2 regions of the Pseudomonas sp. 3-2 genome follow, and region 2 is predicted to be linked to the other one. Evidence: riboswitches for the same ligand, from Rfam matches in the RefSeq annotation. Region 2 holds a riboswitch; the other holds the start of a gene.
The links. A riboswitch is a leader RNA that binds a small molecule or an ion and turns the genes downstream of it on or off. The one in region 2 is predicted to bind cobalamin.

Region 1 (3,714 bases), 1.7 Mb from region 2:
GGCCGACCAAATCAGCACGGGTGCCTTCGACATCGGTCAGGGAGTCGAGCAGATAAAGCATGCCGCCACACTCGGCGAGCAGCGGTTTGCCGGCGGCGTGGTGAGCGCGGATCGCTTTGAGCATGTCAGTGTTCTGCGACAAGGCAACGTGGTGCAATTCCGGATAACCGCCGGGCAGGTACAAACTGTCGGCTTCAGGCAATTGCGCATCGCGGATCGGCGAGAAGAAACTCAGCTCCGCCCCCATCGCCCGCAACAGATCGAGACTGGCGCCGTAGGTGAAGGCAAAGGCTTCGTCGCGAGCGACGGCAATTCGCACGCCTTCGAGCAGCTTTTCGGTCTCAACGATTGCTGGCGCGGCGAATTCCACGGCCGGTGGCAGCGCTACCTCGCAAGTGCCAGCCAGCGCTTGGGCGGCGGCGTCGAGGCGCACGTCGAGGTCATTCAGTTCGCTGGCCTGCACCAGGCCGAGATGGCGGCTCGGCAGTTCGATCCCGGTTTCCCGGGACAACGCGCCGTACCAGCGCAGACCTTCGGTGAGGCTACCTTCAAGCAACTGCGCATGGCGCACGGTGCCGACGCGGTTGGCCAGCACGCCGGCGAACGGCAAATCCGGCTGATAGCGCGCCAGGCCCAGGGCCAGTGCACCGAAGGTCTGAGCCATGGCCGTGCCATCGATCACGCCGAGCACCGGTACGCCGAAATGCCGCGCCAGATCGGCGCTCGACGGCGTGCCATCGAACAGGCCCATCACGCCTTCGATCAGGATCAGATCGGCTTCGGCGGCGGCTTCCCACAACAGACGTCGACTTTCCTGCTCGCCGACCATCCACATGTCCAGTTGATAGACCGGCGCACCGCTGGCGCGCTCGAGGATCATCGGGTCGAGAAAGTCCGGGCCGCACTTGAATACGCGGACCTTGCGCCCCTGATTGCGATGCAGACGGGCCAGCGCGGCGGTGACGGTGGTCTTGCCCTGACCGGAGGCCGGCGCGGCGATCAGTACCGCCGGGCAGTGACGTGGTTGATTCAAAGTTCGACGCCTTTCTGCGCTTTGATGCCGGCCTGAAAGGCGTGCTTGATCATGCCCATTTCGGTGACGGTGTCGCCCATCTCGATCATTTCCGGCTTGGCGGCGCGGCCAGTGACGATCACGTGTTGCATCGGCGGACGGGCCTGCAGATCGCTGAGCACCTGATCCAGATCGAGGTAACCGTGCTTGAGGGCAATGTTCAGTTCATCGAGCACCACCAGACCGATCGACGGATCGCGCAGCAGCTCGCGGGAGACTTCCCAGGCCGCTTCGGCGGCGGCGATGTCGCGCTGACGGTCCTGGGTTTCCCAGGTGAAGCCCTCGCCCATCACATGAAAGCGCACCTGCTCGGGGAAGCGACGGAAGAACAGTTCTTCGCCAGTGCTGTTGCGGCCCTTGATGAACTGCACCACGCCGCACTGCATGCCGTGGCCCATGGCGCGGGCGAGCATGCCGAATGCCGAGCTGCTTTTGCCTTTGCCGTTGCCGGTCAGCACCAGCACCAGGCCGCATTCGTCTGGCGAATTGGCGATGCGTTCGTCGATCACGGCTTTTTTGCGCTGCATGCGCGCCAGGTGGCGCTCGTCGCGCTCGGGGGAATCAGTCATGGGGGAGCTCTCCGTTGAGGCTGGATAACGGCGGGCAGGCACAAGAATAGACGGCAACAAGCCTGGCATCGCCCACCGTGATGCCGCTGGATGGATCAGGCCGGTCTCCGGGCTCATGAGCGGCTGGTGCCTGGCTGCGCGCCTTCCCGCTTTTACGCAGTGGCATCAGACGCAGCTTTTACTCATTTACCGTTGCGGGGGCAGCGCCGGGATCGTGAGGGTTCATCGCTTGAAGACCCGCCTCACCGGCTTCCCTGTTTCACTCTGTCGACATGCGCCACAGAGCACCTGAAACAAGCCGCGAAGGTTAGAGGGTTGGGGGTGGAGCGTCAATTGAAGAGGGGCTTGTGCGGCGAATAACTGCCATCGATCAATTAACTGACGCCAATCTTGTGCCACACTGGCATGAGTGATATCAAAGAGCCATGCTCTTTGACTGCAGAGAGCCCATCACAATAACAAGGGAGAACCCCATGCAAGGCATGATCATCAGCAATCCGCGGCTGGAATTCCTGCGCCCGGTGCTGGAACGCTGGTTTGACTGTATCGACCGCTACAACGCCGTGCGCGGCGACAATGACACGCCCTACTGGCACGACGAAAAAGCCAACCTCGGTCTGCTGTCGGCCGCCGCGTGGATGGCTGAACTGGTCACCCTGCGCGACACTGCCACCCGCAAACAGAACGAAGAAGGCGAGCGCAACGCCCGCGCCGATTTGTTTATTGCTGGCGCCGAGGATCGCGCCTTCATTCAGGCGACCCAACGCTGGCCGCGCGTCACCAGCCTGAATCTGACCCAGGCCCTGGCGGATATCACCAGCGACGCCAAGCGCATCAGCTACGCCAGCGACCTGAAACTCGGCTGCCTGTTCGTCGCCCCGCAAAAAGCCCAACACAGCGCCAGCCCGGAAGAATTGCAGGACATGGTCGACGACCTGCAAAAGGAACACACCTGCGCCGTCGCCTGGTATTTCCCCTACGCCTACCGCAAATTGCGCAGCGAAGCCGGCAACTATCACCCCGGCATTGCCGTGCTGTTCAAGGAGGCCCGCGGCTGAGGGTTGAACCATCGGGCTTGTGCGCTTCTCTATGTTTAGGAATGCATTCATAGGGAAGATCAGCAATGCGCAAGCCCCAGCTCGTTTTCGTCATCATGATCGCCGGAGGGCTCGCCGCCTGTGGTGAATCCTCCAGCCTGCAAGTTACCGACGGCACCGGTCCGTCACCGAAACTGCCCGAACCGAACAAGACCCTGATCCCGACGGTGAACATCGCCCCGGCCATCGGCTGGCCGGCCGGCGCCAAACCGATGGCAGCGACAGGTACGCAGGTGGCGGCGTTTGCCGAAAATCTCGATCACCCACGCTGGCTCTACGTGCTGCCCAATGGCGATGTGCTGGTGGCGGAAACCAACGCCCCACCCAAACCCGACGACGGCAAGGGCATTCGCGGCTGGGTGATGAAGAAAGTCATGGGCCGTGCCGGCGCCGGCGTGCCCAGTCCGAACCGCATCACACTGTTGCGCGATGCCGATCATGATGGCGTGGCCGAAACCCGCACGGTGTTCCTGCAAAACCTCAATTCGCCGTTCGGCATGACCCTGGTCGGCAACGATCTTTACGTCGCCGATACCGATCGCCTGCTGCGCTTTAACTACGAGCCCGGCGCGACCGAAATCAAGAGCCAGCCGATCAAGGTCGTGGATTTGCCGGGCGGCACGCTCAACCATCACTGGACCAAGAACGTCATCGCCAGCAAGGACGGCAGCAAGCTGTACGTCACCGTCGGTTCGAACAGCAACGTCGGCGAAAACGGCCTCGATCAGGAAGAAGGCCGCGCGGCGATCTGGGAAGTGGATCGCGCCACCGGCAACCACCGGATCTTCGCCTCGGGCATCCGCAACCCCAACGGCCTGGCATGGGAACCGCAAAGCGGTGCGCTGTGGACCGCCGTCAACGAACGCGATGAGATTGGCAGCGATCTGGTGCCGGACTACATCACCTCGGTCAAAGACGGTGGTTTCTATGGCTGGCCGTTCAGCTACTACGGCCAGCACGTTGATGTGCGCGTGGA
Region 2 (3,714 bases):
CGATGCGCTTTTCAGCGTTCGGCACCCGCGCCAGATCGACCCAGCGCCGCGCCAGTTCGGCGACGAAATCCATGCGCTCGGGTTGGGCCCGATAACACACCACGTCGGACTGACTGCGCTCGCTGCGCCAGGCCAGATCCTTGAAGCTGATCGGCCGACTGATAATCCGGCCGTCCAGTTCCGGCAAGGCGATGTGCATCGCCAGATCCCGGGGGCCGAGGCCCTGCTCGCTCTCGCGCCAGCCAGGCTCGTTGTCCTGGGCGCAAATCGCCTGGATCACCGGAATGTTGCGACGGAACGGCCGCAGATGCGGCGCTTCCGGACTGGACTGGGCGAAACCGGTGGTGTTCAGAATCACCGAGGCCTCGACTTCATCCAGCCAGTCCTCGACCACCGACAGGCAGCCAGGCTCTTTCAAACTGGCCACGGCGATCGGCAGCGGATTGAGTCCGGCCGCCTGAAGCCGTTGGCAGAACACGTCGATAAACGCCGTGTTGGCCGCTTGCAAATGCGAGCGATAAAACAACACCGCCGACACCGGTTGACCGGGCAGCCAATCGGCTTGCCAGTCACTCAGTGTGGCGGTGTTTTTGTTCGGGTGATAAATCGCCGTGCGCGGCAGCGTTTGCGGCTCGCCCCACACGTAATCCCGCGCCAGCCAGCGACTGGCCAGGCAACGGAAAAAGTCCAGCGCATTGTCCATGCCGCCCTGACGCAGAAACTGCCAGAGCCGGTCGCGATCCTCTGCGCCCACGGTACTCAAGTCGCTGAGCTCCGGGTCGGGACGGTCATCGCCCGGCACCAGAATCAACTGCACGCCACGTTCGGACAACTCGACCAGCCGCTCGACGCCATAACGCCAATAAGCGATGCCGCCGTGCAGCGAGATCAGAATCACCTTGGCGTGGCGCAGCACCTCATCGACGTAGAGGTCGACCGACGCATGGTTCTGCACCTGCATCGGGTTGGCCAGGCGCACGCTCGGGTAATCCTCGGGCAGTTGCTGCGCGGCTTCGGCGAGCAGCGCGAGGCTGGAATCGCCGCTGCACAGGATCACCAGCTCGGCGGGGGTTTGTCCGAGGTCGGCAATGTTGTCGTCCGACACGAAACCGCCGGGCTGGGTCCTGAGCAGGTGCATGGCTTAAACGCTGAGCGCGGCGCGCAGTTGCGCTTCGAGTTGAGCGGCATCCAGTTCCTGACCGATCAACACCAGACGCGTCACGCGTGCCTCATCGGCGCCCCATTGACGGTCGAAGTGTTTGTCGAAACGCGTGCCCACGCCCTGGATCAGCAGGCGCATCGGCTTGTTCGGGATCGCCGCGAAACCTTTGACCCGCAGGATGCCGTGTTGAACCACCAGTTGCGTCAGCGCGTCGAGCAACAGGCTCTCGTCGGCTTGCGGCAGTTCGATGGAGATCGAGTCGAAGGCGTCGTGATCGTGGTCATCGTGATCGTCATCGCCTTCACCGTGGTGGTGATCGTGATGGCTGTGGCGGCTGTCGATGTGTTCTTCGGAACCGGCGCCCAGACCAATCAGCACGTCCAACGGCAGACGACCGTTGCTGGCTTCGATGATTTTTACCGCTGGCGGCAGTTCTTCGGCGACTTCCAGACGGACGCGCGCGAGGTCTTCAGGGCTGGTCTGGTCGGCCTTGTTGAGGATCACCAGGTCGGCGCTGGCCAGTTGGTCGGCGAACAGTTCGTGCAGCGGCGATTCGTGGTCCAGGTTCGGATCGAGTTTGCGCTGGGCATCGACCTGATCCGGGAACGCGGCGAAGGTGCCAGCGGCCACGGCCGGGCTGTCGACCACGGTGATCACCGCGTCAACGGTGCAGGCGCTGCGGATTTCCGGCCATTGGAAGGCTTGTACCAGCGGTTTTGGCAGGGCCAGGCCCGAGGTTTCGATCAGGATGTGGTCGAGGTCGCCGCGACGGGCCACCAGTTCGCGCATCACCGGGAAGAATTCTTCCTGCACCGTGCAGCACAGGCAGCCGTTGGCCAGTTCGTAGACGCGGCCGGTGGCTTCTTCTTCGGTGCAGCCGATGGTGCATTGTTTGAGGATTTCACCGTCGATGCCCAGCTCGCCGAACTCGTTGACGATCACCGCGATACGGCGGCCCTGGGCGTTGTCGAGCATGTGCCGCAGCAAGGTGGTTTTGCCCGAGCCGAGGAAGCCGGTGACGATGGTGACGGGGAGTTTGGCCAGTGTTTTCATCGGATGCCCTTTGGCAAGGTGGCGGGCATACGGGACGAGACCGGCAACGCGGGTGCGTGCCTGGAGAGTTCGCCACCGGATCACCCCGCCCGGTTGAAAGTGAGAATCTGTGACGAGGCAGGTCTCCTGGCTGACGGTGTTCGGGCCTTGGCCCGGTATTCGCTGCGCCTTCCCGCTGGCTCTGGATGGAGTTGGCAGTGGCGTGGCAGCGAACAGCACCGTTCACAGTTGCGGGGGCAGCCGCGGCTTGGACCGCGTTCCCTTCTTAGCTTCGGCGTGGGCCGAAGAACCTCGAAAGCGCAAGGCTACGCATGGGTTCGTGATGGGTCAATGGGCGTGGCCTTTTGGTTTTGTGTGTATATCCGTTGCTGCGGTAACGGCTTCTTATGGTTTCGCTCTTACAGCGACTCACTTTTCCAAACGCCGAAAAGTAAGCAAAAGGCTTTTGCCCCGGCGTACGGCACTTCGCTTAGGCTCAGTGTTCCCTCGCTACGGTGTCCATCAGGGGGCATCGCCTACGGTTTGCTTCGCTGCACCTCCTCTCGATGTATGCGGCTTCGCCGCACGGCGCTGCGCGCCTACCCCCTGATGGACACCTCCGCTCGGCCTGCCGAAGGGGCTAAAGATCAAAAGCCAGAGCCAGAGCAGAAGCCAGATCAAGAGCCCCCGCTCCTCACCACTCACCACGATGAGCGTTAGCTCGAGTACCGCTTTTGATCGCAGGGCCCGTCGGCAGGCTGAGTGGAGGGATTGATCCGGGGGTGGGAGCGCAGCGACCGTGCGGCGCAGCCGCATGCATCGAGAGGAGGTGCAGCGAAGCAAACCGTAGGCGATGCCCCCGGATCAATCCCGGAGCGAAGGAACCCCGAGCCTAAGCGAGGGGCCGTACGTCAGGGTTAGAGACCTTTTGGTTACTTTTGGCAAACGCCCTCTGTGTCAGGCTACCTGTCGCCCTTGTTGATTGACTCGTTCATTCAAGAGGGTGAAGGTGCATAACAATGTCCAATTTAGGCAAGCGCTACGACAGCGACTTCAAAGACTGGGTCGTTTTGCAAATGATGCCGCCCTTTAATCGGTCAGTGGCAGAACTTGCCGTTGCACTCAATCTCACGCCACAGTCGCTGCGAAACTGGAGACAAATGGCCAGAGACAAAGGCTTGATCGTTCCAGGAAACGGCAAAACCAGTGACCAATGGTCTAGCGCCGATAAATTCAATGCTGTTATGGAAACCGCGCCGTTGAGCGAGGTGGAAATTTCTCAGTATTGCCGAATAAAGGGCATTTACCCTGAGCAAATTCAGCAGTGGAGACTGGCCTGTCAAAACGCCAATCCGGTCGTTGATCTCAACTCTCGAACCTCTAAAACGGCCGAGCAACGGCGTATCAAAATACTCGAGCGTCAATTGATCCAGTCAGATGCCGGACGTGCGGAGGCGGTGGCCTTGCTGGAGCTCAGAAAAAAAGCCAATGCGATCTGGGGCAAGGACAAGGAAGACTGA

Region 1: linked by a shared signal. The riboswitch ahead of cobO (cob(I)yrinic acid a,c-diamide adenosyltransferase) and the one ahead of cobW (cobalamin biosynthesis protein CobW) in region 2 are both predicted to bind cobalamin.

What each region holds. Positions count from the first base shown of each region.
Region 1 covers NZ_CP081200.1:1,898,332-1,902,045, reverse strand. The annotation lists gene K3819_RS08740 (cobyrinate a,c-diamide synthase) at 1-1,033, opposite strand, end outside; gene cobO (cob(I)yrinic acid a,c-diamide adenosyltransferase) at 1,030-1,641, opposite strand; cobalamin riboswitch at 1,722-1,948, opposite strand; gene K3819_RS08730 (hypothetical protein) at 2,115-2,699, shown strand; gene K3819_RS08725 (sorbosone dehydrogenase family protein) at 2,765-3,714, shown strand, end outside.
Region 2 covers NZ_CP081200.1:3,613,000-3,616,713, forward strand. The annotation lists gene cobN (cobaltochelatase subunit CobN) at 1-1,138, opposite strand, end outside; gene cobW (cobalamin biosynthesis protein CobW) at 1,142-2,215, opposite strand; cobalamin riboswitch at 2,314-2,524, opposite strand; one part of gene K3819_RS16245 (IS3 family transposase) at 3,214-3,664, shown strand; one part of gene K3819_RS16245 (IS3 family transposase) at 3,664-3,714, shown strand, end outside.